2 regions of the Methylophilus sp. Q8 genome follow, and region 1 is predicted to be linked to the other one. Evidence: riboswitches for the same ligand, from Rfam matches in the RefSeq annotation. Region 1 holds a riboswitch; the other holds the start of a gene.

The links. A riboswitch is a leader RNA that binds a small molecule or an ion and turns the genes downstream of it on or off. The one in region 1 is predicted to bind cobalamin.
Positions count from the first base shown of each region.
Region 2: linked by a shared signal. The riboswitch ahead of nrdA (class 1a ribonucleoside-diphosphate reductase subunit alpha) and the one ahead of GQ52_RS03585 (TonB-dependent receptor domain-containing protein) in region 1 are both predicted to bind cobalamin.

Region 1 covers NZ_JUHE01000001.1:699,031-715,223, forward strand. The annotation lists gene GQ52_RS14155 (hypothetical protein) at 40-189, shown strand; gene GQ52_RS03550 (serine protease) at 265-1,272, opposite strand; gene GQ52_RS03555 (diguanylate cyclase) at 1,662-2,834, opposite strand; gene GQ52_RS03560 (EVE domain-containing protein) at 2,896-3,360, opposite strand; gene GQ52_RS03565 (DUF2237 family protein) at 3,429-3,788, shown strand; gene GQ52_RS03570 (SGNH/GDSL hydrolase family protein) at 3,824-4,720, opposite strand; gene GQ52_RS03575 (cell division protein ZapA) at 5,139-5,441, opposite strand; gene GQ52_RS03580 (hypothetical protein) at 5,444-5,680, opposite strand; cobalamin riboswitch at 5,771-5,983, shown strand; gene GQ52_RS03585 (TonB-dependent receptor domain-containing protein) at 6,120-7,970, shown strand; gene GQ52_RS03590 (TonB-dependent receptor domain-containing protein) at 8,064-9,929, shown strand; gene GQ52_RS03595 (hypothetical protein) at 10,016-10,585, shown strand; gene cobO (cob(I)yrinic acid a,c-diamide adenosyltransferase) at 10,600-11,205, shown strand; gene GQ52_RS03605 (cobyrinate a,c-diamide synthase) at 11,205-12,491, shown strand; gene bluB (5,6-dimethylbenzimidazole synthase) at 12,488-13,162, shown strand; gene GQ52_RS03615 (cobalamin-binding protein) at 13,159-13,962, shown strand; gene cobU (bifunctional adenosylcobinamide kinase/adenosylcobinamide-phosphate guanylyltransferase) at 13,959-14,483, shown strand; gene GQ52_RS03625 (DUF4198 domain-containing protein) at 14,499-15,314, shown strand; gene GQ52_RS03630 (RNA-binding S4 domain-containing protein) at 15,344-15,562, shown strand; gene GQ52_RS03635 (cobyric acid synthase) at 15,559-16,193, opposite strand, start outside.
Region 2 covers NZ_JUHE01000001.1:1,995,971-2,012,163, forward strand. The annotation lists gene GQ52_RS09645 (multidrug efflux RND transporter permease subunit) at 1-1,249, shown strand, start outside; gene GQ52_RS09650 (efflux transporter outer membrane subunit) at 1,246-2,628, shown strand; gene GQ52_RS09660 (PEP-CTERM sorting domain-containing protein) at 2,847-3,416, shown strand; gene hflX (GTPase HflX) at 3,742-5,082, shown strand; gene GQ52_RS09670 (LysR family transcriptional regulator) at 5,099-5,995, opposite strand; gene metE (5-methyltetrahydropteroyltriglutamate--homocysteine S-methyltransferase) at 6,104-8,392, shown strand; gene GQ52_RS09680 (OmpP1/FadL family transporter) at 8,443-9,711, opposite strand; cobalamin riboswitch at 9,959-10,181, shown strand; gene nrdA (class 1a ribonucleoside-diphosphate reductase subunit alpha) at 10,338-12,617, shown strand; gene nrdB (class Ia ribonucleoside-diphosphate reductase subunit beta) at 12,846-13,979, shown strand; gene yfaE (class I ribonucleotide reductase maintenance protein YfaE) at 14,183-14,593, shown strand; gene GQ52_RS09700 (hypothetical protein) at 14,639-14,851, opposite strand; gene GQ52_RS09705 (RES family NAD+ phosphorylase) at 15,034-15,747, opposite strand; gene GQ52_RS09710 (antitoxin Xre-like helix-turn-helix domain-containing protein) at 15,707-16,090, opposite strand.

The DNA of each region.
Region 1 (16,193 bases):
GGCAATAAGCAGACAACCAGACTAGGAAAGGTGGCTCGTATGACAATGTATCAAGTGATGGACGAAGAGAACCATTGCATCGCAACCTTTCATCATTTTCAGGAAGCGATTTATACCGCACAAGATTTCACCCTGTGGGATGATGAACATTACTACCATGTGGAAGAGCTGGACATGGCAGTAGCATAAGCGATTGCAAACCCGATTTAAATAAAAAAAGCGCCCGATTGGGCGCTTTCTCGTTTGAGTCTGATGTTGCCTGTCTTACGGCAAACTTTTCATTGCCACCGTCAATGCTTCAGCCGCTTCTGCATCCAGTTGTTTTAATGTATCAACACTGGCCATCGCTTCACCATGTTTGCCACTCGCTTCAGCAATCATGCCCAGGTAATAAAAAGCCTGGCTATGTTGATCGTTCATACTCACCACACGATGCAGATGCTGCTCGGCAATACTGAAGTCTTTCGTTTCATACTCTGCGGCCGCCAGATAAAACCAGGCTTCGGTGTTATGTGGCTCTTGTGTGGTCCATTGTTCGGCAATCACTTTCAAACCTGCCCAGTCTTTATGCAGGTATGGAAACACCACCTTCATAAAATATGGCCATTCAGCAGCGGGTTTACCCCAGAAAGGCAATTCACTTTTCACCACAATCGGGCCTGCCGGTTTGCTGATCAGGGCTTTCACCCAGTCCACAGACATGTAGTAGTAATAAGCGTCCTTACCAGGGCTCTTCAGGGTAATCAAGCCAACCAGCGCACCGCTGTCATCAAACAGGCCGCCACCGCTGGCACCTTGCCTAAAACTGCTGGTGGCACGCACAATGACCGAGTCATCCATGGTAAACAAGCCTTTGACCACACCGCTGGTGCTGACTGGCGCAGCGACAAAACTGGGATAACCGATGGTGAATACCGGTTGTTCATATTTGAGTTCACGGCTGGATTTCATGGTCACTGGTGACAATGGCAAATCTTCCATTTGCAACATGCACACATCATGTTCCCAATCAGGTTTCACGCCGACCGCGTGATAGGCTGCTCCGCCGCTGACCACGCTGATACTGCTGGCATTGGCGACCACATGGCAGTTAGTCACCACCTGGTTTTCAGCCACGACCACACCAGAACCCAAGCCATATTGACCGTTTTTCAAGCCGACTTGCACACGCAACACGCGACTATTTAAATCGTGCACCAGCGCTTCTGCTGGCTCTGCCATGAGTGATGCGCTCATGCATCCTAACAATAATCCGATCAGTAACTTTGTCATGTCGTGCTCCAATCTGTGACAGCAGGTGGGTGGTGTTACCCGGTTGCCGGTGATACGTTGGAAAGCCTGTTAAGCTTGTTTTAGCAAGACGTATTCCAACCCACATGCACGCTGGTTTTAGCACACAGAGACTGCGCTCAGACAAAGCACATCATTCAATAATTACATTAATAATCAAATATTTATAATAAAAAGTCCTTTTACTCGCAACCCAAAAATCAAATTCCATAAGCACGGCGATGAGCAGACGGCAATATGCCATTGCACCAAAGAAGTGCACCATAAGAATGTACGCACAATAAACTGGCATTTTGAATAAAAATCGGAAGAAAACAGCTAAAGAGAAGTCATACTTGGCACTGACTACGCGCTACGGATAGAGCCAAAAATTAGTGGTTGGCGATAAAGACGCGGTTGCGGCCTTGCTGCTTGGCTGCATACAGAGCGGCATCCGCCATTTTCATCAAATGTGCCAAGCCCTGCTGTTCGCTGAGTTGCGAGGTAGACACCAACCCGAATGACGCCGTGTAGTGAATTTGCTCGCCATGATCACTCATGACGCTGTGGTCTATTTCGGAGCGCAAACGCTCAATCACGCGCGCGGCCTCGTGCAGATCCGTCATCGGCATTAAGATGCCGAACTCCTCACCACCCAGTCGACCGACCATATCACTGGTGCGCAAGGCACTGACGCAACGCAGACAAAAATTCTGCAAGATCAGGTCACCGGCGTGATGCCCATATTGATCGTTGATTTTCTTAAAGTGATCAATATCAACCATGGCAAACGCAAACGCCGAGCCATAACGCTGACTGCGCCGCACTTCTGATTCGAGCTCGTGAATAAAATGCCGGCGATTGGCAATTCCAGTTAAAAAGTCGGTAAACGCAAACTTGTCTGCTTCAATATGCAGTTGGTAGATACGCCAGGCAACGAAAACACCAACGACCAGAAACAAGCTGAGCAATAGTGCGGCATAAGTTAAGCCGTGTGTCGTGTGTTTTTCCAGCCGCTGCTGGCTTTCATTCACATATTGGGTGGCACGTTGATTGGCATTTTTAAGCACCGCCTCATTCAGGCTTGCCACCTCGTTAAAGCGTGCGGTCCACTGCGTTTCTATCAGGCGATTGGCATCCGCATAGCGTGTGGCCTCCAGTGCGTGCAAAATCTGGTCGCGCACCTGATTCAGCAATGTCAGTTTCTGTTTGAGTTGTGTCACTTGCTGCTGGTCGCCAGAATAACTGCGGGCAATGATTGCAATTTTTTGCTGCGCCAGCTGCTCACGCGCCGCAATAAAATCCACTGTGGTTGCCAGTTGCTTATGATCAGCCTCGATCAAGGTGGCATACAGCAAACTGCCGCGAATCTGGTAGAGATCGGCTTCTAAGGCGAGTGCCGCGTTGGCCACGGCAAACGGCTGCTCATAGAGCTTGCGTGTAGTTTGGTGCATCTCACGCATGCTGGAAAAATAAATCCACACAAACAGCAATACGCCGACAAAAGCAATCAGGAACCCGGCGACCAGAATATACAACACGGCATTTTTACGCTGTCTGTTCATTAAGCTGCTCTATGTGAATAATGCGCCTGGAATTAGGTGGTTGCCCTGATCAAGCCAGCCATTACTTTGCCAGCAATGCCGAAATATACGCCCACTCTTTGGGATCGACAGGTGTAATCGACAAGCGGTTCCCTTTTTGCAAAGTACGCATATTGGCCAGTTCTGGCGCTTCGCGCATTTCCTTCAAACTCAGCAACCGCGTTTTACGTACCAGTTTGACATCCACATTCACCCAGCGCGGATTTTCCGGCGTGGATTTTGGATCAAAGTATTTATGGCCTTCAACAAACTGGAACTTATCCGGGTAAGCCAACTGGCTGACTTCACAGAGGCCGACAATGCCGGGCGTCTCGCAATTGGAATGGTAAAACAGCACGCCATCCCCCAACTTCATCTGGTCACGCATAAAATTACGTGCCTGGTAATTGCGTACCCCATACCAATCCACCGTCTGGTTCGGGAACCCTGCCAAATCATCAATAGAAACGTCCGAGGGCTCGGATTTCATCAACCAGTAACGCGCCATGCCTGAAAACCTTCTTATGTCCAACAAATGTCAGTATCATAAACCAAGTTACAGTACAGCTGACAATCATGGCAAAAAACGTTCTTGGCACCCTACTCATTCCCTGCAGCATGCGCCCAATCACCGGCTTTGTGCGTGATGGTTGTTGTGGATTCCACCCCGAAGACCTCGGCAGGCATACCGTATGTGCAGAAATGACCGATGAATTTCTGGCATTCTCACAGGCACAAGGCAATGATTTATCGACGCCCATGCCAGAGTATGGGTTTCCGGGCCTGAAAGCAGGCGACCGCTGGTGTTTGTGTGCAAGGCGCTGGTTAGACGCCAGTGAAGCTGGCTATGCGCCACCGGTGATTCTGGAATCTTGTGATGAAAGTTGCCTGGAAGTGGTCAGCCTGGCCGACCTGATGTATCACGCGTTGCGATAAGCAGATCAGCCAAACATGTGTTTGCCGCCAGGCGGTTAAATAGCTGGGCGCTGGCTGCGACGCGCAAACACCAACATCAAGCCAGCGAAAAGCAACCCAGCTTGCGCAGGCTCTGGTACAGGCGTAATCGCAGATAACATGCGCTGCCCCAGATACTCGTGGACGACGGTCGTCATATGCAAATCATCCCAAAAAAGATACTTATCAGGATCAGCACAAACAGCGGCACCGTCATAACAAGCATCCGTTAAATTGGTAATCCCGTTGCTCACAGCCAAGGCCATGCCGTTTTCCAACTCAGTTTTGGTATCAAAATAAGTCACACGGGCAGAGCTCGGCAGACCTAATCCTGAAAGTCCCGCAACCAGATAATCGTTATAGTCCCTGGTGTAATCCTCCAAAAACTGAACTACCCCGGCAGAGGCCCCATTAAAACGCGGTGCATCCACCACAGCAGGCAAGCCCAGCACGAGAAAATCGGTCGCGCCTTTGCTATGCAACAATGCCACCATATCAATCATATTTTGCGCGGAATCGTGCGCCGAGAAGGTTTCAATGCCATTACCGCCGCCATCCAGCACGTACAAATGTCCTGCATCAACCGATGGCAAGCTACCCAGGTAGCTCGTCATAAACGTGAGCATATCCGCTGTGGTTGCACCGCCAACCGCAAAATTCTGGAAACTGGCTGGGGCATTCAATCCGAGCCCGGTGGCCAGATACTCAACCGCCGTTGGGCCATTGGTAAAACGGTAATTGCTATACGGCGCATCCGTCAGGCCCGCCCCAAACAGCTTGTAATAGCTGACCACTGCCGTATCTTCATTGCCACCATCAAAAAGACTATCGCCAATCGCAGTGATGCCGGTATAAGCAAACACCTGCGGGGAAAACAATACCAATGCAAAAAACCAGAAAAATAGCTTGCGCATGACTTCCTCCCTGAATCTAATTGTTAATTTATATGAAACAACTAGATTCTTGACCAATCAAATAAAGATTGCAACAGAAATATTTCATGCAGCAACTATCTGCAAGCATCACCATTGGGAGAGCGTTGGATAAGCAATGTGAAAGGGGTGGGGAATGATGTGCTAAGGGGTTACCTGAGCCGTGCATCCTGAACCAAGAAAGTTCAGGTGGTAACAGCCTAAGGAACATTAGGTTCGCACGCCAAGGGGGTTTTAAAAAACCACCCAACTTAGTGCGATCTCACAGCACCTGATGAGCCGAAACCTATAACAAAGACTAGTTCAAGGAATTTTAGACTCAGGCAACGCCTTAGCACACCGTTTTTATGATACGCCATTTCAAAAAAATGACGATGAAAATTTTGTGAAATGAAGCGGATTACAACAATTTGTGCTGGCCGGATAATACATCATCTATTTGCTGCTGCATGGTAGAAATACGTTTTTTTACGTCTCCCACATCCACACCGCCGCTACGCGTATTCAACAACTCATGCGTAATATTGAGTGCCGCCATAATGGCAATCCGCTCCACGCTGACCATTTTGCCAACATCACGAATTTCGCGCATTTTACCATCCAGGTAGCCCACGGCCTGCAGCAAACTGTCGCGTTCTTCATCGGTACAGGTCACGCTCATCGCGCGGCCCATGATTTCGATATCAATCGGATTACTTGCCATGATTAACGACCTTCCTCAGGCAATGCCGACAATAATCGCTCTAACTGAACGCTGGCTTGCGTCATATTCAGCTTCAACGATTGAGACTCCTGATGCAGCCGTGTGACCTCCTGACGTAACTCCACATTTTCGTCACGCAGTTGTCCGCACAAAGCAATCAGCTTCGTCACACGCTCTTCAAGACTTTTTAAATCGGCATCCATCAGCCCATTATCTTTTAAAAAAATGAGTGTGGTCAATAGCTAAGCGCATTTTTTCAAAGTAAATTAACAATTTGAGCACTCCTGCCGAATACAGGCCGACTGGCAAAAAAGCACGCTTTAGACTAGAATGGCGCCCAGTTGTCAGGTGCCTTTGCTGTATTTCTACAGGCTAAGGTGAAACTGGGAAACAGGTGCGTGAACCTACATTCACAACTCCTGTGCTGCCCCCGCAACGGTAAGCAAGTGCGGGTCTATCCATATGCCACTGAGTTCAAACTTGGGAAGGCGATAGATCAAAACTTGCAAGCCCGGAGACCGGCCTCGCAACCAACCATTTGCAATACCGCGGGGTGACGGTGTCTGATGATGTATTGGCTTTGCTGTTCAACACGCAAAGCCTTCATTCATTATCCCTACCCCCAAGTATTGATAGACAAACCACATGCGGGGACGCATGTGATACAGGGATAAGATAATGAAAAAAGTCATTCTTAAAGGCCTTATTGGTCTTTCTTTAAGCGAAATCGCCTGCGCCGCAGACACTGCAACGCTAGACGAAGTCATCGTGACCGCGACACGCACGCCTCAACAACAGGAATCAGTCATTGCCGATGTGTCTGTCATTAATGCAGAAGAAATCAAACGTGGCGGCCAAAGTACGCTGATTGAATTATTGCAACGCCAACCTGGCATTGAAATCACCAACAATGGTGGCGCAGGCAAAACCTCAGGCGTCTTCATGCGAGGCACCAACACGGGCCATACGCTGGTATTAATCGACGGCGTACGTGTGCAGTCTGCCACAGCAGGCACAACAACCCTTGAAAACATACCGATTCAACAGATCGACCGCATTGAAATTGTCCGTGGACCAGCAACTAGCCTATATGGTCAAGATGCAATCGGCGGCGTCATCCAGATTTTCACTAAAAAAGGCGTAGATGGCTTCAAACCTTATGCAAACCTGGGTTTTGGTACTTACGATACCACTCTGGCAGAAGCTGGATTGCGCGGTAAACAAAACGATACGGCTTATGCACTCAATGTATCGGCGAACAAAACCAACGGTTTTTCTTCACTGGACACCAGCAACCCGAACCTGAATGACAAAGACGGTTATCGCAATCTTGCCGTAACTGGTAATCTGTCTCATAAAATTGCAGAAGGCCATGAAGTCGGCTTAACCTTGATGCATAGCAAGGGGAGAACCCGCTTCGACAATAGCTACAACCTCGATCCATCATCAGCATTCAATCCTGCCTTTTCTGATTACGCCAACTTGCAACAAGATGTCTACTCTCTATTCAGTAAAAATCAAATCCTGAATAATTGGCACTCAACAGTGCGCATCAGCCAAGGCATTGATGAGACTGTGAACTACGCAGCATTAGGCCCCTTTACTAGCGAAAGCAGGAGCTTGTTCAGAACCAAACAGGATCAATTCAACTGGCAAAATGACATTACCCTTCCTCTTGGGACATTGACATTGATGTACGATAAATTGATCGACAGAGTCAACTCAACAACGGATTTTGACAAAACCAGGCGCACAAATGAAGGCTATGTAGCCAGCTATGTAGCGAATATCGGAGCACACAGCTTTCAAGCCAGTGCTCGCGAAGACCATAATTCCAGTTTTGGTAACAATGTCACTGGTGGCTTAGGCTATGGGTACAATATTAACGATCAATGGCGTGTCACCGGGAGCTATGGTTCTGCATTCAAGGCACCAACGTTTAATGACTTGTACTATCCAGGCTACTCCAACCCCAATCTGAAACCTGAAAAATCAGACAATTTAGAGGCCAGCCTACGGTACCGCGACGACACATTCAATGCATCCCTGACAGCCTACGAAAATAAGATCCGCAATTTAATTGTCCTCGGGTCTCTTCCTGAGAATATCAACAAAGCCACCATTCAAGGTATCACGCTGGCTGCCAGCAACCGCTGGGATAATTTGGACGTGGGCGGTAGTGTAGACATTCAATCTCCGCGTGATGATGAAACCGATAAACTGCTACGCCGTCGCGCCAATCGTCATGGCCAAATGCACCTTGGCTACTCTTTGCAGGACTGGCGATTTGGTGCTGAAATGGTAGCGTCTTCAGCTCGCTACGAGGATGCGGCCAATACCTTACGCATGAGCGGTTACACACTCTTCAACATGACGGCTCAATACAAAGTCAATCGTGACTGGACTGTGCAAGCACGAGCAAATAATATTTTTGATAAACACTATTATCTAGCAATAGACGGAAACGGCTTTGCCTACAATACCCCAGGGGCAAACTTGTTCGTCAACATCCGTTACGAACCTCAGTAATGCGCACTCTGCATCACTAAAACCAATGAATACGACTACCAATTCACACTGAGTCTGCTCCGTGTGAATTGGATACGCATGCGAGAATCACAAATGAAAAGAACAATCAAAAAACAACTCTATTTTGCAGGCATCCTCCTAAGCCTGCCTGGCTATGTACTTGCCGCAGATAACACCCCCTCATTAGATGAGGTGGTGGTCACCTCAAGTAGAACACCACAATCTACCAAAACAGTCACTGGCGACATCACCGTGATCGATAGCGAAGAAATCAAGAGGCTGCAGGGCGGCTCTCTTGCAGATTTATTGAGGCTTCAACCTGGTGTGCAAACCCTGACCAATGGCGGCATGGGCACGAGTAGTAACATCGCCCTGCGCGGCACCAATGATAATCAGCTGATTGTCTTAGTGGATGGCGTGCGGATTAATTCCGCCACCACAGGCACCACTGCTTTTGAAAACATCCCGCTTGCACTCATTGAGCGCATCGAGATTTTACGCAGCCCTGCGTCTAGTCTCTATGGCTCAGATGCTATCGGTGGCGTTATTCAAATTTTCACCAAGCGAGGCAAAGGCAATAAAACCCATATTTACGGTAGTGCCGGTGCAGGCAGCTATGATTCATACAGTGGTAATGCTGGCTTTGACACGAGCTACCAAGCTCTAAAGTTTGGCGCACAGATCAGCAACTACGACACGCGTGGTATTTCTGCACTCAAACACCCGCCAAAATTGGCCGATCAAGATAGGGATGGCTATAACAACTTTAGTAGCTCGTCTTATGCAGACCTTGAGTTTTCACCAGGCCATTCATTGGGCATACACTATTTAGAAAGCAGTGGTCAAAACCAATACGATGGCGGCAGTGCATTCAGCAAATCTGAGCGCCACCAACAAGGATATGGGATTGCACTCAAAAATGCGCTCACCGAACATTGGAACAGTAAATTAGAGTACAGCGTTGGCCGTGACAGCTTATTTAACGTTAGCAACCCAACCTCTAATAGCAATATTGATACGGAACAACGTCAACTCTCTTGGCAGCATGATTACAGCTTATCCCATGGCACACTGACCTTTGCGTATGACAGGCTGGAGCAAGATGTGGTGACAAAATCTAATGGCAAGCAGACCTTAGATAGAAGCCGCAATAATGATGCGTTCGTATTAGGGTATACAGCCAATTATGAGGCACATAGTGCTCAGCTTTCATTGCGTGAGGACCATAACAGCCAGTTTGGCAATTTCACAACGGGAGGGATCGGTTACGGTTATGACCTCTCTTCAGCATGGCGATTGACAGCACAATACGGCTCATCATTCAGAGCACCAACGTTTAATCAGCTGTATGCTGCTAGCTTTGGTAATGCCGACTTACCTTCAGAAAAAGCTGACAATATTGAGGCCAGCGCCCGTTACCAAAGTCAAACATTCCAGGCGAAACTGACGGTATTTGATAACCATATTCGTAACTTTATTCAAACCTTCAGAGCCGGTTGCCCGAACGGAACCGCTACCTGTGCAGCAAACGCTGGCAAAGTGGAAATTCAGGGGGCGACACTAGAGAGCAAGTTTTCGATCGATGAATACTGGCAGTTAAGTGGGAACTTAACGATACAGTCGCCTCGCGTAGACGCCACCGACAGACTATTGGCGCGTCGTGCGCAACGTTACGGCAATCTGGTTTTACAATATTCAGACGGCCCTTGGGACTGGTCAACAGAGCTAACTGCATCCTCAAATCGTGACGATTATGATAAAAGCATCAGGCTTAATCTGAGCGGTTACGCATTACTAAATAGCACCTTGGCATACCGCATCAATCCACAATGGAAGCTACAAGCGCGCGCCAATAACATTCTAGATAAAAACTACGTGTTAGCCGCTGCATCCTCTACGGTGGATTACAACACTATGGGCACAAATGTATTCGTGAGCCTGAATTACGACATGCAGTAAGCTGAACGGTGGATTTTGCCCAAGCCTAAAGGAATTGGGCTAAAATTCACCCCTTGTGATTAATCTTATTTTTTGGAGTCGTTGGCATGCCAAGTAAAATTTCAACTCAATCGCTGGCAATTGCATTTGTCATTGCACTGATGGTCATCGTGACACGCGGTCATCATTTCGCTTCGATCGATTTTTTGCCTAGCGCCTCTTACGCTGCATTTTTTATTGCTGGTTATTACCTGCGTTCGACTATCGTATTTGTGACGCTGCTGGCACTGTGTGCTGGCCTGGATATGGCGGCAGTTACCTGGGGCGGCGTCAGCAATTTCTGTGTGACGCCAGCTTACGGTTTCTTATTACCGGCTTACGGTACCGTGTGGCTGGCAGGCCGCTGGACAGCCAGCAATACCACCTGGGCACTGAGCAGCCTGTTGAAGCTGACAGGCGTGGTGGTAGTGGCTTCAGCTGTGGCTGAATTGTTCTCCAGCGGTGGTTTCTACTTCTTTGGTGGCCGTTACCCAGACCCAACCCTGGTTGAGTTTGTGCCACGCCTGGTCAAATACTTCCCTAAACAGCTGGAAGCGATTGCGTTCTGGGTGGTAGTGGCACTGATCGCGCATGTGGTGTTTGGCCTGGCCAAGCGCTCTGTCCGCGAAAACGCTTAAGTTTACGCGCCATCATGGAAACCAACGACCGCGACAGCCGCCACAAGGCGCGCATGATCCGCAAAAAAGCGGTCATTGATGAAAAAATCGAGCAGGCCGATCAGGAAAAAGGCCTGCTTCTCATCCTCACCGGCAACGGCAAAGGCAAAAGCTCTTCCGCCTTTGGCATGGTTGCCAGGTCACTGGGCCACGGCATGCGTGTCGGCGTCGCCCAATTTATCAAAGGTCGCTCAGATACCGGTGAAGAAGCCTTTTTCCGCCAGCATCCAGCTGTCACTTGGCATGTGCTGGGCGAAGGATTTACCTGGAACACGCAAGACCGCCAGCGCGACACTGAAACCGCGATGCGCGGCTGGCAGATTGTGGCGCAGATGCTGCAAGACCCAGCGATCAATCTCGTTGTGCTGGATGAACTCACCTACACCTTCAAATACGGTTACCTGGACGAACAAATGGTGCTGGATGCCATCGCCAACCGCCCACCCATGCAGCATGTGGTGATCACTGGTCGTGGTGCGTCAGAAGCCTTGAGAAACGCTGCCGACACGGTATCTGAACTCATGGACGTCAAACATGCCTGGCGCGCAGGTATCAAAGCCCAGGCCGGGATAGACCTGTAATGCAATCCCCAGCAGCAAGCTGCCATGCCATGTTGATGGCGGCCCCGGCGTCGGGGCAAGGCAAGACACTGACCACGGCCGCATTGGCGCGCATTTACCGCAATCGTGGCCTGCGCGTGCAAGCATTTAAATGTGGCCCGGATTTTATCGATGGCATGATACTCGAAGCCGCCACCGGCAAACCGGTGTACAACCTCGATCTCGGCATGTGTGGTGAAGCGGATGCGCAGCGTTTGCTGTATCAGGCGGCACAAGACAATGACGTGATTTTGCTCGAAGGCGTGATGGGGTTGTATGATGGTAAACCCTCATGCGCCGATATTGCCGAGCGCTTTGGTATCCCGGTCGCACTGGTGCTCAATGCCAAAGCTATGGCACAAACCGCTGCCGCGATCGCCTATGGACTATACAGCTTCCGGCCTGCGCTGCAGCGCGCGGGCGTCATTGCCAACCAGGTCGGCAGCGACGGCCATGCCAAGATGATTAAAGAAGCATTGCCAGCGGATATCCCCTGGCTGGGCGCCATGAAATACGACGCGCAACTGAGTTTGCCAGAGCGTCATCTGGGCTTGCACCTGGCACAGGAAATCACGGATATTGACCAGCGCATAGAAGCCGCTGCGCAACTACTGGGACAAGATATGCCATTGCCTCCGGCAGTGCATTTTGCGGCACCAGAACAGCAAGCTATCACGCCATTGCTACAAGGCAAAACGATTGCCGTGGCCAAAGATGCGGCTTTCTGTTTCACCTACCAGGCCAACCTTGATTTGCTCACAACACTGGGGGCAAACATTACTTTTTTCTCACCGTTGCATGATGCACAATTACCGGCAGCCGATGCCTACTGGCTACCTGGCGGTTACCCGGAATTGCATCTGGCGCAACTACAACACAATCACAGCATGCGCGAAAGCTTGCATGCAACCGCCGTGGTAGGAAAACCCATCCTGGCAGAATGTGGTGGCATGCTCGCACTGGGCGAACGCTTGAATGGTCAGCCCGTGTTTGGTTTACTGCCGGGTCACAGCGAAATTCAACCCAAACTGCAAGGCCTCGGCACGCAACACGCAACGTTTCCGGTGACGAACGATGGCGAAGCAACCATAGGCGCGCACACTTTCCACTATGGCCGTTTTGAGACTGACTTGCCGGTGATTGCACAAGGCAAAGGCAAATACGGTGCGGGTGAAGCGGTCTACCGCCACCAAAGCATCACAGCCAGCTTTTTGCATTTTTACTTCCCATCCAATCCGTCCCTGGCGGCACAGTTTTTCCTGTCATGAGTTTCGCCTATCCGGATGCCGACAAAGCGGCCATTTATAAAGTGATTGCCGAGCGGCGCGATATGCGGCATTTTTTGCCGACACCTATCGCTCCCGAGTTATTGCAAAAATTGTTGCAAGCCGCCCATCACGCGCCCAGTGTGGGCCTGATGCAGCCGTGGCGCTTTATCCGCATCAGTGATACCACATTACGCAAGGCCACCCACGCACTGGTCGATGAAGAACGCAAGCAGACAGCGCAAGCCATCGGCGAGGTTGAAAACACGGCGCGCATGGCCGAGTTTATGCGGCTTAAAGTCGAAGGCATTCTGGACTGTGGCGAATTACTGGTAGCCACTTTGTGTGACCAGCGGGAAAAATATATTTTTGGCCGCCGTACGCTGCCGGAGATGGACCTGGCCTCAGTCAGCTGTGCCATTCAGAACCTGTGGTTGGCCGCACGTGCCGAAGGTATAGGCATGGGCTGGGTCAGCTTGTTTGACCCGCAAAAACTGGCGCAATTGCTGGGCCTACCTGCGGACGCCAAACCGGTAGCGATTTTGTGCCTGGGTTATGTGAATGCCTTTTACAAATCGCCCATGCTGGTAGAAGAAGGCTGGGCCACTGAAAAGCCACTCAGCGACATGCTGATGGAAAATGGCTGGCAACCACAAGGCAACACACAGCCATGAAGCGCTGGCCACAACGCATTGTCTGCCTGACCACGGAAACGGTGGAAGTCCTTTATTTGCTGGGCGAACAAGACCGCATTGTCGGTATTTCCGGCTTTACCACGCGCCCGGCCATTGCCCGCAAAGAGAAGCCAAAAATCAGCGCTTTCACCAGCGCCAATATCGAGAAAGTTCTGGCACTGCAACCTGACCTGGTACTGTGCTTCTCCAACTTGCAGGCTGACATTGCTGCTTCGCTGATTAAAGCCGGTTGCCAGGTGCATGTGTTTAACCAGCGCAGCCTGGATGAGACTCTGCAAATGATATTGACCGTCGGCGATTTAGTCGGCGCAAGTGACAAAGCGAAGCAACTGGTAGAAAGTTATCAGGCGCAACTGGACGCGGCACGCCAACAAGCGTCCAGTTGGCCACGCAAACCCAAAGTATACTTTGAAGAATGGGACGAGCCCATGATGTGCAGCATCCGCTGGGCGGCTGAGCTGATTGAGGCGGCGGGCGGCGAGGATTGCTTTCCCGAACTCAGCCAGTTCCATAGTGCCAAAGACCGGCAGGTCAACGCAGAACAAGTACTGGCCAGACAGCCGGACATTATCATCGGCTCCTGGTGTGGCAAAAAATTCCAGCCGGAAAAAGTAAAAGCACGACCAGGCTGGCAAGCCATCCCGGCCATCCAGCATGGTCATCTGTACGAAATCAAGTCGGTCGATATCTTGCAGCCCGGGCCTGCGCTGTTTACCGAGGGCCTGGCGCAACTGCAAACCATCATTCAACACTGGCAACAGCAAGGGAGTCACGCATGACTACGCACCTGATTTTAGGCGGAGCACGCAGCGGTAAAAGCGCGTATGCCGAGCGCTTGGCCTCGGCACTTGAATGTCCGGTGACCTACATTGCCACCGCGCAAGTCTATGACGACGAATTTGCAAAACGTGTGGAACATCATAAAACCCGCCGTCCACCATATTGGGGATTAGTCGAAGCGCCATTTAACCTGGGGCAGACACTGCTGGATAACGATGCACCAGAGACTTGCCTGATTGTGGATTGCCTGACTTTATGGCTGGCACAGTGCATTTGTCCGGATTGCGATAAACCAGAGCGGCTGGACTGGCAGGCAGAAAAGCAGGCTTTGCTGAACGCCCTGCCGCAATTGCAAGCCCACGTATTTTTAGTCAGCAACGAGGTCGGCATGGGTATTGTGCCGCTGGGAGAAATCAACCGCCAGTTCCAGGATGAACAAGGCCGCTTGAACCAGCATGTGGCGGCTATCGCGGATCAAGTCAGTTTTATTGCCGCAGGCTTGCCGTTAAAGCTTAAATAACAAGAAAGCACCCGTATGAAAAAGTTTTCCCTAGCCCTGATCGTTTTAGTGACCGCTTTGGCGGCCGAGGCCCATGTGCCGTTTTTAAAACCCAACCAGTTCAACGTCACACATCATCGCCTGACGATTGAATCTGCGTTTACCGAGTTTCCGTTCCAGGCTGACTTTGCTATGGACTCGCCGAACTTTACCATCACCTCACCACAAGGCGTGACGGCAGCGATCAAACCCATCGCCAAAACCAAGGCGGCCGTGTATCTGGAACCGGAATTAAAAGAAGAAGGCACTTATCGTATCAGTACGGGGCAAAGAGTCGGCCCAATATACAAGGCAGTAGAAACTGCCGATAAAAAGCTATATTTTGCCGCCGATATGAAGCGTGTGACGGGCAAACCTACCACCATGAATTATTACAGTTATGCCGACACCTATATTTTCAAAGGCCAGCAAAAGTATGTAGCCAAGCCGTTTAATAAAGGCCTGGAAATCATCCCGCTGGCGTCACCCAATGGTTTGTTACTTGGTGGAGAGTTGAATTTCCGCGTGTTGGAGAATGGTAAGCCGGTGCCTAATGCGCGTATTATTGTGGTGACGGATAACGAGCACTTTATCAAGCACAGGATTGAAGATCTGTACGATCTCGACAATGTGAGAGCCTCTAATATTCACGCGAATGAACAAGGTGAGTTTAGCTTCCACCCACAAAAAGCCGGGCTGAATTTCCTGTTTGTCACTGTGCATCACCAACTCAATGAGCAATTATGGGAAAGCCAGAATGCCTCTTTGACGCTGGAAGTGAATTTACCGCCAGACACTCAAGGCAAGCCTTAGGCACTCGCTGACTTAGAAAGGAATTCTGTATGGCAAGCTCGACATTTGAACTCAAAGGCGAATATATCGCGCTATGTGATTTGCTTAAACTGGAAGGCGTGGCCGACAGTGGTGGCCAGGGCAAGTCTATGGTCGCCGAAGGGTTGATCAAGGTAGATGGTGCCATTGAGCGCAGAAAAACCGCCAAAATCCGCGCCGGGCAAGTGGTGCAGGCGTTTGAGCAAACCATCAAGGTGGTTGCGGGTTAACCTGGCGTAAAGCCTTGGGGCAAGTAAGGCGCAAGGGCTGACCAGTTGAAGTGCTGCTCTACACTATCTGCCAGTTTTTCCAGGCTCTGCTCGCGCAATTGCGTGTAATCGTAAGCCACTTGTTCAGACACCCCGGCCCATTGCAACCAGGCGGCGCAGGCTTGTGGATGATCAAACAAGCCATGAATATAACTGCCAGCGACCTGGCCATCTGTTGACCGTGCGCCTTCTGCCATACCGTCGATCAGGTGTGCAGGATGCTGCAAGGCAGGGCCGCGGCTCACCCCCATATGAATCTCATAGCCTTGTACCATCGCCTCGGCAAAAGCTAATTTGCCAGAAACTTGCTTGAGTTGCTTGTGGGTTTCCAACGTTGTTTCCATGGCCAGCCAGCCCAGGCCAGCGCTACTGCCCGCCTCGCCTTCAATCGCCAATGGATCATGTAAAGCCTGGCCCAGCATCTGGAAGCCACCGCAAATGCCCAGCACTTTGCCGCCATAACGTAAATGCCGCGCAATGACGGCTTCCCAGCCATGCTCACGTAACGCAGCCAGATCGCCGCGTACATTCTTGCTACCAGGCAGGATAATTAAATCAGCCGCGGGCACAGGCTCATTCAAACGCACAAACT
Region 2 (16,193 bases), 1.3 Mb from region 1:
GCTGTTTATCACGCTGAAAGATTGGTCCGAGCGGCCCAAGGCCGAGCAGCAGGTGCAGGCGATTGTGAATCGCGTTAACCAGCAATTTTATGGACGACCCAATTTAAGTATTTTTGCCATGAATGCGCCGCCATTGCCTGAGCTGGGCAGTGTGGGCGGTTTTGATATGAAACTGGTAGATCGTGCCAGCGTTGGCATAGAAACCCTGATGAAGGCACGCGATCAACTGATTGCCGAATCGACCAAGCATCCCGAGTTGGCGAATGTCTTGTTTGCCGGTTTATACGATACGCCAGTGGTCAATATGCAGCTTAACCGCAGCAAGGCCAATTCGCTGGGCATCTCGCTGGATGAAATCAATGATTCGCTGGCAACTTTGCTTGGTTCTAATTATCTTGGTGATTTTGTCTATGGCAACCAGGTGCGCCGGGTGCTGATTCAAGCCGATGGCAAACAACGGCAGACGCTGGAAGATATCAAGAAAATTCGCCTCAAAGCTGCCGATGGCAGCCTGGTGCCGCTGTCTTCCATCATGACGCTGGACTGGGCCATGGGTACCCCACAACGCACGCGTTTCAATGGTTTCCCCTCATTTAATATCAATGGCGGCGCCGGGCCTGGCTATAGCAGCGGCGAAGCCATGCAGAAGATCGAAAAACTGGTACAAGGGTTGGGCAAGGGCATAGGCTTCGAATGGGCCGGGCAGTCACTTGAAGAAAAGCAATCCGGCAGTCAGGCCATTATGCTGTTCGGTTTGTCTATCCTGATTGTGTTCCTGGTGCTGGCGGCTTTGTATGAAAGCTGGGCCATTCCGTTCGCCGTCATGCTGGTGGTGCCATTAGGCGTCTTGGGTGCGTTGCTTGGCGTGACTATCCGTGGTTTGCCCAATGATATTTATTTCAAGGTGGGCCTGATTGCGACGATTGGTTTGTCTGCCAAAAACGCTATCCTGATCGTGGAGTTTGCACGCGAGCATGTGCTGCAAGGCATGCCTTTGCTTGAAGCCAGTTTGCTGGCAGCCAAAGAGCGTCTGCGGCCAATCGTGATGACCTCACTGGCCTTTGGGGTAGGTGTGATTCCATTGGCATTCTCGACCGGCGCTGCGTCGGGCGCGCAAGTTGCGATCGGCACCAGTGTGCTGGGCGGCATTGTCACGGCGACCTTGCTGGCGATCTTTTTTGTCCCATTATTTTTTATGGTGGTCGGGCGCTGGATGCACAAACCGGCGGCGACCAAGGATGTTGCATGAAATTAAGTCGACTCACATTGTTACTGGGTTTTATTCTCTCGGCCAGCGGTTGCTCGCTGATGCCCGAGTATTTCCGGCCAGCTGCGCCGGTGCCTGAGGCTTACCCAGGCCAGTCAGCGAATGACACGGTGACTGAAGCGCCTCCGCTCACCTGGCAAACTTATTTCCCTGATGCCGATTTACAGCAACTGATACAAGTTGGGTTGGCGCATAACCGTGACCTGAAAACGGCCGTGCTGCGCATGGATGAGGCCAAGGCCACTTACGGCATACAAAAAGCCGACCGCCTGCCGACCATACAGGGCAACCTGACGTACGACCGTAGTCGCACCGTGTTCAGCTCCAGCCAGGCATTTGAGGCCGAGTTGTACCGCGTTGGTGTCGGTATTTCTGACTACGAAATCGATGTATTTGGCCGCGTCAAAAGCCTGACGCAATCCGCGCTGGAACAATACCTGGCCGTGACTGAGAATCGGCAAGCGGTACAAGCTACCCTGATCACTGAGATCGCCACGCAGTACGTCAACCTGCTGACCTTACACGCACAACTCAAGCTGGCGCAGCAAACGCTGGACGACCGTAAACAGACCTTGCATCGCACCCAGCGTCGCTTTGAGGCCGGTTTGGATCAGGTGCTGGATGTCAAAGCCGCCCAAATCCAGGTCGAGCAAGTGCAGGCACAATATGCACAATGGCAACGACAACTGGCCACCACGCAAAATGCCTTGTATTTACTGCTCGGCGAGTCATCACAGCGTACACCGTTAGTCATCAAACCTCTGGCGGATTTAAAACTGGCTGACGTTACGCCAGGCTTGCCTTCCAGCCTGTTGACCCGACGCGCCGATATCCGTGCTGCCGAGCACCAACTCAAAGCCGCCAACGCCAATATCGGCGCCGCCAGAGCCGCGTTTTATCCACGCTTGCAACTCACCACCAACGTCGGCCTGGTCAATTCGGAGTTCTCCAAACTGTTTTCTGATACCGGCAGCAACTACTGGTCTTTCAGCCCGCAATTGACCATCCCGATCTTTAACTATGGCCGCAACAAAGCCAACCTCAACCTTGCACAAACCCGTGAGCGTATCGAGGTAGTCAATTACGAAAAAACTATCCAGACCGCGTTTAAAGAAGTGATGGATGTATTAAGCACACGCTCAGCGATAGCCGAAGAGTCTGCTGCCAGGGCGCGTTTAAGTGAATTGGAAAGTAGCCGCTTGCAACTGGTTAAGCGTAAGCTGGATCAAGGACTGGTGACGTACCTCGAGTTGCTCGATTCGCAGCGCAGTGTACTGGATGCGCAGTCGCAGGCGTTGCAAATACAACAACAGGCATTACAGAATCAGGTGGGGCTGTATAAAGCGCTGGGTGGCAGCTAAAGCTTCGGATAATTGTTTTATGCTCAATAAACAAAAAAATGTTCAAAGTGTGTATGTAAATCATTTACATAGATTAATGCTAATGAAATTGCAAATCTTTTTAAAAAGTAATATCCTAAATTTAATTATTACGATAAATAGTTTCAGAGCGATGACTAGTTTTAAAAGGGTTGTTGTAATTTTTATTATTAGTAATTCCCAACTGAGTGGAGGCGCAAATGAAACAAATAAGTAAATTTGCAGTTGCTATAACTTTGGCATTTGGATGCACACAGGCTTTTGCTGCTGGATCCATTTTTGTCACAGAACCAGGTGCTGATGGGTTCAATATCGAAACTGGTGGTTTTAATGGATCAAGTTACGAGATTTCTAAAATCGTATTTGATTTTAGTAGTACCATTACCGCGGATGGTAGTTACTTGGTGATCGACGGTTCGCCATTTTCCGTGAATGCGCCAGCTGGCGGTAGCGCTGTGTTCTTTGGTAGTGGCGCCGTATTTGGTTTTGACTTTACAAGTTTCAACACTTTTGAATCATTCAGCTTCAAGTGGGATCCAGACTCAGCGATTAGCGGATCTTATGGCGCAACAGCGCTTGATTTTATCGGTGGCACAGTCACAGCCTATACGACTAATGGTTTATACAAAGGGTCTTTTGAGTTAGTAGGCACTGGACCAGACGTCACTGCTTCACTTTCACCTTATGTCCCTGTGCCTGAGCCACTCACCAGTGCTAGCCTGCTTGCTGGATTAGGGGTATTAGGCTTGGCCCGTCGCCGTCGTTCATAAGTATTTGATTTAGATTAAAAGCCCATCAGCGTTGTGATGGGCTTTTTTATTAAATGCCAACAATATGAGTTGTCATATTTAGTCTGATGATTGGGATTTTATATAATCAGTCCGCTTGCGGTACGCCGACGAAAAATTAAGCATGTTGAACATGAACATGCGGTGGACTGTAAACGAGTCCGCCCTTACGCGTTCTCAGCAATTAAATTCCTCAATAGTTTCTACGGTTATACTCATTTAACACTTTATCTCACCATGCATAGTGGTGCTTTCTGCTTTTGCAGGTACTATCTGCCTTCCCCAATTCAAGAGATACCATCCCCTAATGCAAAGTGAAGTCAAAGAAACCATCCGATATGCCGTAGTGGCGGCTGTGCAGCTACCCAATGTGAGCGATAGTGAATTTGAGGCTTCGCTGAATGAGCTGCGTGAACTGGCTAAAACACTGGGTTACAGGGTGGTGCATACTTTTGTGCAGAAGCGTACAGGCTTTGATATCACGGGGTATCTGGGTGTGGGTAAGCGCGAAGAGATTCGTGATTATGTGAAGAGTATGTCCGAGGAGCTAGAGTCGCAACCCTTCAATACGCTTGCCTACGATATTGAGGCGGTGCTGGTGGACCATGAAATTTCGCCGTCACAGGCGCGTAACCTTGAGGTTGAAGTCGGTTGCGAGGTGATGGACCGTACTATGGTCATATTGGAGATTTTTCACCGCAATGCCCGCTCGCGTGCGGCACGTGCACAGGTGGAGATTGCACGCCTGGGTTATATGGCGCCACGTTTGCGCGAAGCAGCAAAACTGGCGGGTCCGCAGGGGCGGCAGCGTAGCGGGGCGGGTGGTCGTGGGGCAGGTGAATCGCATACCGAGCTGGATAGACGCAAGATTCGCGACCGCATTGCCGAGTTGCAACAAGAGATTGTGATTATGGATGGCGAGCGCCGGACGCAACGTGCGCGACGTCAGGAGCGGCAGACGATGGCGAGTGTGGCGCTGGTGGGTTATACCAATGCCGGTAAATCTACCTTGATGCGGGCGCTCACTGGCAGCGAGGTGTTGGTGGCGAACAAGTTGTTTGCCACACTGGATACTACGGTGCGCGCCTTGTACCCTGAAAGCGTGCCGCGCGTGCTGGTCAGCGATACCGTGGGCTTTATCAAGAATCTGCCACATGGCCTGGTGGCTTCTTTTAAATCCACGCTGGATGAGGCGCTGGATGCTGCGCTGTTGTTGCACGTGATCGATGCCAGCGACCCTGGTTTTGAGCGTCAGCTTGAGGTGACGGATAAGGTACTTGAGGAAATCGATGCCGATGTCGTGCCGCGTATTCGCGTGTTTAACAAAATAGATTACGTGGGCGATGCCACCGCGCAAGCCGAGTGTGAAGCCGCACTACGGTTAAAATATCCGGATTGCATAGTCATGAGTGCTCGCCGTCCGGATGAAGTGGCGATGCTGCGGCAGAAGATTGTCGATTTTTTCCAGCAGGATTTGGTTGAAACCGAGATTTTCCTGCCTTGGTCCGTACAACAGCTACGCGGCAAAATTTATAGCACCTGCCAGGTATTGAACGAGCGCTCAGATGAAGAAGGCACTTTTTTCACTGTGCGCGGCGAACCCAATGACATCAATAGCCTGCGTGAGCAGTTGATGCCGCTGCAATAAGCGCTCATCGCGGTAGTTAGGACTGATCAGCGTTTCCACCTTGCGCTAACTGAATAAACGCTTGCACATAATCAATCTGCACATCCGTTTCGCGTATGCCCAGGTAAATCTGCTTGGCAATGCCTTGCTCGCCTAACTTGACCGGCACTACATTGAAACGGCTTTGATACTCCTCCACCAGCCAGCGCGGTAAGGCCGCGACACCGCGGCCACTGGCGACCATTTGCAGCATGATGTCAGTCGTTTCTATCGGTTTATGCACCTGCGGGCTGATGCCTGCCGGTTGCAGAAACTGGTTGTAAATATCGAGCCGATCAATATCCACCGGGTAGGTGATCAAGGATTCACTGCTGAGTTGTTCGGGGTGCACATACGCCAGTTGGGCCAGTGCATGCTGGCCATGCACCACCAGCACCTGCTCGTAATCAAATACCGGTTGAAACATCAACCCGGGTTTATATAGCGGGTCAGGCGTGACCAGCATATCGATCTCATAGCCAAACAAGGCGCCTATGCCGCCAAACTGGAACTTCTGTTTTACATCTACATCCACATCCGGCCACGCGGCCAGGTAGGGTGACACCACTTTGAGCAGCCACTGGTAGCACGGGTGACACTCCATGCCGATGCGCAAGGTGCCACGCTCGCCTTGCGCAAACTGGCGCAAGCGTTCTTCTGCTAACGATAGTTGCGGTAGCAGCCGGTTGGCCACTGCCAGCAAGTATTGTCCGGCCTGGGTCAGGCGCAGGCTGCGGCCTTCTCGTAGCCAGATATCAGTACCCAGTTGCTGTTCCAGTTTTTTTATCGAGTGACTCAGCGCCGACTGCGTGAGAAATAAATGCGCAGCGGCGGCTGTCAGTGAGCCTTGCCGTTCGACTTCGCGAATAATCGCTAAATGGATGCGTTCAATCATGTTTTTATGTATGAATAAAATTAATTGATTGTTGAAATAATACCATTTTACTTCATGGTTTGCCTTTTTTAGAATGCGTGTTCTCAAACGATTATTGACGAGGCTAGCATGGTCACCACACACAATCTTGGATTTCCGCGCATAGGCGCAAAACGCGAACTGAAATTTGCTTTAGAGGCTTATTGGAAAGGACAGTCTTCATTAGACGCATTAAAGCAAGTGGGCAAAGACTTGCGCCAGGGCAACTGGGCGTTGCAATCGCATCTGGACCTGGCGCCGGTGGGTGACTTTGCGTTTTATGACCAGGTGCTGGATATGAGCTTTACGCTCGGTCACTTGCCTGCCCGTGTACAGGCTTTTCATGGCGACCCACTGGATAATTATTTCCGTGTGGCCCGTGGACGTTCTGCAGAATCTGGCGAAGAGCATACGCAGTGTTGCGGCGGCGTGGCGGCAGGGGAGATGACCAAATGGTTTGATACCAACTACCACTATATCGTGCCGGAATTCACCGCCGAGACACAGTTCAAGCTGGATACGACACGCTTGCTGGCGCAGTTGGCAGAAGCGCAGGCGCAAAATATCAAAGCTAAACCAATCATTGTCGGGCCGGTGACTTACCTGGCGATTGGCAAGGCCAAGGATGCTTCAGACCGCCTGGCCTTGCTGCCGCAATTGCTGGTGGTGTATAGCGAGTTGCTCGAGGCGTTGGCGGCGCAGGGCGTGGAGTGGGTACAAATAGACGAGCCTATTCTGGTGACTGAACTGGAGGCTGAATGGCAGCATGCATTCAACCTGGCTTATCACCAACTCAAGAGTAGTCGTGTCAAGATTCTGCTCGCGGCTTATTTTGGCCCATTGGTTGATAACCAGTACTTGGTGGCGAATTTGCCGGTGGCTGGCTTGCATATTGATGCCATCAACGCGCGCCATGAGATTTTGCCTTTGCTGGCGATGTTGCCTGCGCACAAGGTACTTTCATTGGGCGTGATTAATGGCCGCAATATCTGGAAAACCGATTTGAATGCCACCCTGGACTGGCTGGAGCCCATCGCTGAACGCCTGGGTGACCGTTTATGGCTGGCGCCTTCTTGTTCATTGTTGCATGTGCCGGTGGACCTTGATAATGAGGTGAAATTGGATAGTGAGGTCAAGTCCTGGCTGGCATTTGCCAAGCAGAAACTGGATGAGTTACAGGTATTGGCGACGGCATTGAATCATGGTCGTGCCGCGGTGAAAGTGGCTTTGGCGGTAAATCAGGTGGCGATTGATGCACGCCGTACCTCGAAGCGCGTCCATCAGCCGCAGGTGAAAGCCGCGCTGGAAACACTGACACCGCAACTGGGTCAGCGGCAAAATCATTATGTACAACGTGCCGTCAAACAGGCCGCCTTGCTTGGTTTGCCCAAGTATCCGACCACCACCATCGGCTCTTTCCCGCAGACGGCAGAAATCCGCCATGCCCGCAGCCAGTTCAAGGCCGGGGCGTTGAATCAGGCAGCTTACCAGCAGGCGATGAAAGCCGAAATTGAGCGTAGCGTACGTGAACAGGAAGCCTTAGGCCTCGATGTGCTGGTGCACGGTGAAGCCGAGCGTAACGATATGGTGGAATATTTTGGTGAGCAGTTGGAGGGATATGCCTTCAGCCAGTTTGGCTGGGTACAGTCGTATGGCTCGCGTTGTGTCAAACCACCTATCCTGTTTGGGGATATCAGTCGTCCACAAGCGATGACGGTAGCGTGGATCAAGTATGCACAATCACTGACCAGCAAGCCGATGAAAGGCATGTTGACCGGTCCAGTGACGATACTCAACTGGTCTTTTGTGCGTGATGACCAGCCACGTTCAGTCAGCTGCTACCAGTTGGCACTGGCGATTCGTGAAGAAGTGCTGGACCTGGAAAAAGCCGGTATCAATGTGATCCAGATTGATGAAGCCGCCTTGCGTGAGGGCTTGCCATTGCGCAAGTCACAGTGGAAAGAGTATTTGCAGTGGGCAGTAGAGTCATTCCGCATCACCGCCAATGGTGTTGCCGATGAAACGCAGATTCATACGCATATGTGCTATTCGGAGTTTAATGACATCATCGCTTCGATTGCTGACATGGATGCTGACGTGATTACCATTGAAACCTCACGTTCAGACATGGAGTTGCTGGATGCGTTTGATGATTTCAACTATCCGAACGAGATCGGGCCGGGCGTCTATGACATTCACTCGCCGAATATCCCGACCCAGGCGCATATTGTGCAGTTGATGCAAAAGGCCGCCGAGCGTATCCCTGCCGAGCGTTTGTGGGTAAACCCGGATTGTGGCCTGAAAACCCGTCAATGGGCCGAAGTGTTACCCGCGTTGACCAATATGGTTGCAGCAGCTAAAACCTTGCGCGCAGCTTAACCTTGCCACGAATGAAAAAGCCGCCCTTGGGCGGCTTTGTGTTTAAGTCATTACCAGCGGCGGCTCAGCATGAAGTGAAGCACAATGGCTTCATTGCGGATTTCAGACTCGCCAAATAATTGGCTGTTGTATTTAACGCTGACAGGTAGCATCCATTCGACACCGCCAGTCATCAGCCAGTGCGGGTCGATCTTACGTGCGGCACCAAAGGTGAGGTGATGCTCAAGGGTCCCTGCCAATAAAGGGCTGGAGTTCTGGCGCGGAATCGGGTTTTTGCCGTAATTGTGACCCGCATAAAGCGTGGTACGGTTATCCCAGTTGTAAGCGACACCTGTCGCGACCACCCATTGGTCTTTCCAGTCGGCACCCATCGAGCTGCCATATATAGATTGCGCTGAGGCATTATTTGGTTTGGTGGCGCGCAGGGTGACGTCATTGATCGCATCGCCCCAGTTAAGCCAGTTGAGTTTGAATGACAGCAGCCAGTCATCTGTTGGCTTGAACGCCATTCCTACCGCCACTTCGCGTGGCAGGGCGAAGCCTTTGATTGAAGCATCGGCATACTTTACCTTGCCTAAGCCTGCGTCTGTGAAGTCAGCTGTCAGTGTACCGCCGGTCATTGGCAGCTCGGTTTTTTCGGTATAAGAGGCCGCCAGCGTCAGTGCTGGAGTCACACGATATTGCATGCCTAGTTTGAAGCCTGTACGCACTGCGGAGGCGCCCTCTAGTTTGTAACCAGCAAAGGGCACAGCACTCACTGAAGTGTTCGCAAAAAAGTCCTGTTCTATGCTCGCATAAACAATATTCAGGCTGGCCCCCAGAGAGAGCTTGTCCGTCACTTCACAGCCGATGCCGGGGATGATCTTGGCGATCCCAAACAGCGAGGACAAATCATCGCGATTGCCAAACGGCGTACGCAGGTTGTCGAACACGCCACCGGCGCCGCCTTGCGCGAACAAGCCTATACCGGCCGTACAAGGGGTATTTTCCAGCGGCCGCGCATAGCCACCACCACCAAGCAAGGTGTAGCGGTTGGACGCATGCTCTTCGTTGCGGGGGTCTTTGTGTACCAGGTCGGTGGTGCGCAGTACTGAGCCAAACATATCCAGCAATGGTGCTTTGATCTGCGTCAGCCCGGCCGGGTTGGTATTGAGTGCGCTGGTGTCACGCGCGACCGCCACGTCAGCACCGCCCATCAGGGTTGATTCGGCACCGAAGCCGATCAAGTTGATGCCGTTGGTGGCGTGCGCCGCAAGCCCGGTTGTTACCAAGGCGAGGGCGGTTGCGATGCGTAAGGTAGAAATATTAAAAGCAATCATGGCAGGTTTGTTCTTGTTCGTTAGGCGTACTGTCGCATAATTCGACAATTCTGTGTTGCGATAACAGCGCTCCAATCACATGGCTTTTTGGCCTTTTCGGCTATGCGAGAAACATTCACATGGTAGCTAAATTATCGATCAATGTGTTGTAAAAATATTCTTTAATAAAAACAATCAGTTGCTGCCTGTCAATTAAAATATATCAATATATTGTGTTTTGGATAATTGAAAAGCCATAGATATTGTTTTATAGTCGCATCCATACGGTATGCAGAAGAGACTCTTCTTCTGCGTTTAATAGGGAACCTGGTGCGTGAAGCCGCGCAGGAGTCATTAAGCCAGGGCTGCCCCCGCAACTGTGATTAGCGAGTTGTTTGCTGCCATTTAAGCCACTGAAGAGATTCGGGAAGGCGAAAGCAAATAATGACGACCTGAGAGCCAGGAGACCTGCCGTGAAATTTTTTCTTGTTAACGTTTGAGGCGGGGTGTCCTCGGCAGATGCAGTTGGTTAATGTTCGACACTAATTGCTAGTCTGACCTTTGAGCGGGTACATTTTTCATCGTGATGATGCGGTGGTATTGTGCCTGGCTTTGTGACCCCTCGCTTCCTGTACTGGGAGCCATCAATGTCAAAATACGAATCCATGCAGGCCACGAAAAGGGATGGCCGCAAGGAACCGATCAATCTCGATAAAATTCATCGGGTGATTGATTGGGCATCACAAGGCCTGAATAATGTGTCGGTCTCCCAGGTGGAGCTACGTTCGCATATTCAGTTTTATGATGGCATCCGTACTGACGACATTCATGAAACGATTATCAAATCCGCAGCCGACCTGATTTCTGAAGAAACACCGGATTATCAGTACCTGGCGGCGCGTTTGTCTATTTTTCACCTGCGCAAAATTGCCTATGGCCAGTTTGAGCCACCGCATTTGTTTAACCATGTGACCAACCTGACCGCGCTGGGTAAATATGACCAGCACCTGTTGCAGGATTACAGCCGCGAAGAGTTCGACGTACTGAATGCCACGATTGACCACTGGCGCGATATGAACTTCTCCTATGCCGCGGTCAAGCAGTTGGAAGGTAAATACCTGGTCCAGAACCGCGTGACCAAAAAGATCTACGAGAGCCCACAGTTCTTGTACATTTTGGTCGCCATGTGCCTGTTTGCCAACTACAAAGGCCAGGCACGTTTGGATTACATCAAGCGCTTTTACGATGCCGTATCTACCTTCAAGATCTCGCTGCCTACGCCGATCATGTCCGGCGTGCGTACGCCGACCCGTCAGTTCAGCTCTTGCGTGCTGATTGAGTGTGGCGACAGCCTGGACAGCATCAATGCCACTACCAGTGCGATTGTGAAATATGTGTCACAACGTGCTGGCATTGGCGTCAACGCGGGCCGTATCCGCGCGCTGGGCAGTGAAATTCGTGGCGGCGAAGCGCAGCATACTGGTTGCCTGCCGTTCTACAAGTTGTTCCAGTCTGCGGTGAAGTCCTGCTCACAGGGTGGTGTACGCGGCGGTGCTGCGACCTTGTTCTACCCGATCTGGCACCTCGAAGTTGAATCATTGCTGGTGCTCAAAAACAACCGTGGCGTCGAAGAAAACCGTGTGCGTCACCTCGACTACGGCGTGCAACTAAACCGCCTGATGTACCAACGCCTGATCAAGAGCCAGAACATCACCCTGTTCTCCCCGCACGACACCCCAGGCCTGTATGACGCCTTCTTTGCTGACCAGGATGAGTTTGAACGCCTGTACACGCAATATGAAGCCGATGACAGCATCCGCAAACGCACGATACCAGCGGTCGACCTGTTCTCACTCATGATGCAGGAGCGTGCCGGTACTGGCCGTATCTACATCCAGAACGTTGACCATTGCAACACGCATAGCCCGTTTGACCCAGCCGTGGCGCCTGTGCGCCAGTCTAACCTGTGCATGGAAATTGCACTGCCGACCAATCCACTCAACGACATCAATGACACCGAAGGCGAAATCGCCCTGTGTACCTTGTCTGCCTTTAACCTGGGCGCACTGGAATCGCTGGATGAGCTGGAGGGCCTGGCTGACCTAGTGGTACGTGCACTGGATGCCTTGCTGGAATATCAGGATTACCCGGTGAAAGCCGCCTTGAATGCGACTAACAAGCGCCGTTCACTGGGCGTGGGCGTGATCAACTACGCCTATTACCTGGCCAAAAATGGCACGAACTACACCAGCGACACTGCGCTAGGCCTGACACACCGTACTTTCGAGGCGATTCAGTTCTACCTGTTGAAAGCTTCTGTGCAGTTGGCGCGCGAATTTGGCCCATGTGGTGCGTTTAATGAAACCACCTACGCCAAAGGTATTTTACCGATTGATAGCTACAAGTCTGACCTCGATGCCGTATGCAGCGAGCCACTGTTGCTGGATTGGGAAAGCCTGCGTCAAGAGATTCAAAAAGATGGCCTGCGCAACTCAACACTGACAGCATTGATGCCATCAGAAACCTCCAGCCAGATTGCCAACGCCACCAATGGCATTGAGCCACCGCGCGGCCTGGTGTCTGTGAAGCAATCCAAAGACGGCATCCTGCGCCAGGTGGTGCCAGAGATCGACCGCCTGCGTGACCAGTACCAGTTGTTGTGGAAAATGCCGAACAACGAGGGTTACCTCAAGCTGGTGGGCATCATGCAGAAGTTTGTTGACCAGTCTATTTCTGCCAACACCAACTACGACCCAACCCGATTTGAAGGTGGCCGTGTGCCGATGAAGCAATTGTTGAAAGACTTGCTGCAAGTCTACAAACTGGGCATCAAAACGCTGTACTACCACAACACGCGCGATGGTGCGACTGAAGGTGGCACAGAGGCAGAAGATGACGGTTGTGCGAGCGGCGCCTGCAAAATTTAAAGAAACACTGACTCAGCGGCTACGCGGGTAAATTGCCAAGTTTAGAAGTTAATAGGTTGTGCGGTACTCGGAATCCTCATGTGCTTACGTGTACATTCCGGTTTCTGCGTGCCGTACGCCTTGCACTTTATCCCGCTCGCTCACTGATTCAATATTTCTTGCAGTGGGGTAATGAATATATTTTAAAAACAGTTTGAGAATAAATACTTAAACATTAGGAACACGGCCATGGCCTATAGCATCTTCACCAAAATCGACAACGAACAGTTAAAAGAACCCATGTTCTTTGGTCAGCCCGTTAACGTGGCACGTTATGACCAGCAGAAATACCCGGTATTCGAGCGGCTGATCGAGAAGCAACTGTCTTTCTTCTGGCGTCCGGAAGAAGTTGATGTGTCGCAGGATCGCGCAGACTATCAAGGCTTGCCCGAGCACGAAAAGCACATTTTTATCAGCAACCTCAAATACCAGACTTTGCTCGATTCGATTCAGGGCCGTAGTCCTAACGTCGCGCTGTTACCATTGGTGTCCTTGCCCGAGATTGAAACCTGGATTGAGACCTGGGCGTTTTCCGAGACCATCCACTCGCGTTCGTATACCCATATCATCCGTAACATCGTCAATGATCCTTCCGTGATGTTTGACGACATCGTGCGCAATGAAAACATTACCGCACGCGCCACCGATATTGCCCACTATTACGATGAGCTGATCCATCAGACCATGCTGTATTCACAGCTGGGCGAGGGCGAGCACATCATCAATGGCGAGCTCAAGTCAGTCAAACGGCGTGAGCTGAAAAAGCTGCTCTACCGTTGCCTGATGAGTGTCAATATCCTAGAAGCGATTCGTTTTTACGTCAGCTTTGCCTGCTCATTTGCCTTTGCCGAGCGCAAGGTGATGGAAGGCAACGCCAAAATTATTCGCCTGATTGCCCGTGATGAAGCCTTGCACCTCACCGGTACCCAGCACATGCTCAACATCATGCGCTCCGGGCAAGATGACCCAGAGTTCGCCGAGATTGCGACTGAATTGCATCAAGAATGCTTTGAGATGTTTAAAACCGCCGCCGAGCAGGAAAAACAATGGGCAGAATACCTGTTTAAAGATGGCTCCATGATTGGCCTCAATAAAGACATCCTGTGCCAATACGTGGAATACATCACCAATAGCCGCATGGCGTCGGTTGGCTTGCCACCGGCATTCCCTAATGCCAAAAACAACCCGATTCCATGGATCAACACCTGGCTAGCTTCAGATACGGTGCAAGTCGCGCCACAAGAGGTGGAATTAAGCTCCTACCTCATTGGTCAAATTGATTCTGAAGTGTCAGCAGACGACCTCAATGGTTTTGAACTGTAATAATAAATGGCTGCGCGGGTAAATTGCTGCGTTGTGCGGTGCTCGAAATCCTCATGTACGACATGTACATTGGTTTCGGCCGCTTCGCTTAACATCGCTATGCGAGTTAGCCTACACCGCAACACTTCGTTGGTTGTCCGGTTTCTGCGCTCCGTACGCCTTGCACTTTATCCCGCTCGCTCATTTATTTCTTTTTATAATTTATGATTAGCGTACGCAGCCAGCACAGCCGCTTTAGCCTGCTCCCGCAAGAAACCCTGCTCGAAGGCCTGGAACGCACCGGCCACGAAGTAGAGTACCAATGCCGGAGTGGTTATTGTGGCGCCTGCCGCGTACGCATGCTCGATGGCGAAGTCGATTACGTTGAATTGCCATTGGCCTTTATCGCCGCCGATGAAATCCTGCCATGCTGCTGCGTGCCCAAGTCTGATTTGTGGCTAGACTGCGAACTCCGGTTCGATTTGCAAAGCTCGCAATTGCAAGATGATATGTTCCCGGCACAGCAATCCCTGTTTGACGAAACCTTACCGTTTGCCGATACACCAGTGAAAAAGCTGCTGAGAAGAAGAGTGGTGAGAAACAACGTGCAGGCCAGCAACCTGCCATTGTTCTAATAAAAAAGGCGCTTGAAACCAAGCGCCTTTTTTAACATATTTAATTCATGCCGCAGCGTTAGGCCGCAACCATTGCATTTTCAGGTTCGGTGCCCGCGCACTTGAGTCCGCCACCAGGCTGCAACTCAAAATCTCGCAGCGCCAATACATCTGCCTAATCTTGGCGTCAGCCTCGTTACGCGACTTGCCAAAAATCTGCAGATTTTCCACCAGCACCCCATTCGCACTGCGAATGGTATACAAATATTTTCCAGACATATCCATCATTTTCAATGTCACCCCGATGATTTTTGATGCAAACGCATCATATTTATTATGATATATCGGTAACATATCAAAGTTTTTTAGGGTTGTATACATTGTAAAGATAGTATTTATATCGTTAATTCAATAATTTAAGCGGTTTTTTGCATAAAACACCTATAATTAACCTGCTAAGTTCACTTCCAAATAGCCGGATTGAAGGTCAGTGATTGACGATCCCGGCGCCAGATAACCTCATGTTGGCCGACTGCCAACCACCAGGTTTGTGTTTCAGGCCTGGGTTTATTCTCGGCGAATGCTTCTGGTGTTAAGACTGCCACACACCACGCTGTTTCTGGATGACGTACGGATTGATACAGAATGCAACCCAACGCAATTTCTCTCGCTACTTGTGCAAAGGCTTGTGTAGGGCCGTAATCGGTTTTATCTAACCAACTCGCATCTGCATCAAAGGGCGGTTTGCGTAAATCCACTGCTTGCGCCTTGAGCGCCACTTGAAATGCGGTATGTGCAACAGGTTCAATATGCGTCAGGGCGGGTGCATCCATTAGAAACCGCCAGCGCCAGTAACCGAGTTCAGCGGCTGCGGTTGCTACCGATTCCGCGCCATAAAACACACCAAGGTCATTTGCACCCCTAAATCGAGAGCCGCCTTTGCGCGTTGGGTAACGAAACGGGGTTGCCAACAGATAGTCCAGCTTTGCCGTCGTGTCAGGATAAGAGGGCTTGCTGTTATCGAGCAATGCTTCAAGAATATTCTGCTCAGCGGCGGTATCGACTACCTTCATGGTAGAAGCTACATGCTGTGCCTCCACCATACGCCAAGCCAAGCCCCGCCAGGCAAATGCCTCAGACGAGACCGCGTGAGGTGTCCAGGTAGTGTACGACACGCACCAAACCTTCTGTTTGTGTGATGAGTTCAATCGGACGCGCATTCAGCGCCAGGTTATTGTTGTTCAACCACACCCGCGCCGTTTCATCATTGCTTACTATCGAATCCAGTGAGCGGAATACGCGCATAAACAACAACGCAAAATCCCATTCTTTACGCTTCTGGTCAAGAATGTATTTGCCATCATACAGCCGCGTAATCGTCGCCGGACTCAAGCCAAGAATCGTCGCCAACATCGCCCGCGAAAGCTGTAATCGCTCGGCAGCACGGCCTACCGCTTTGCTTAATACATGCGCAGCATCGGGTTGAATCGCTGTTTCTTTGATTGCAGTTGTCATCATCTTCGCCATTTTTTTTGGAAATTATATTATTAAAATATTTCCATGGAAAGTATTTGTGCGATGAAAAGGTTATTGTATCTGTGGATAGCTATCTACTAAGATG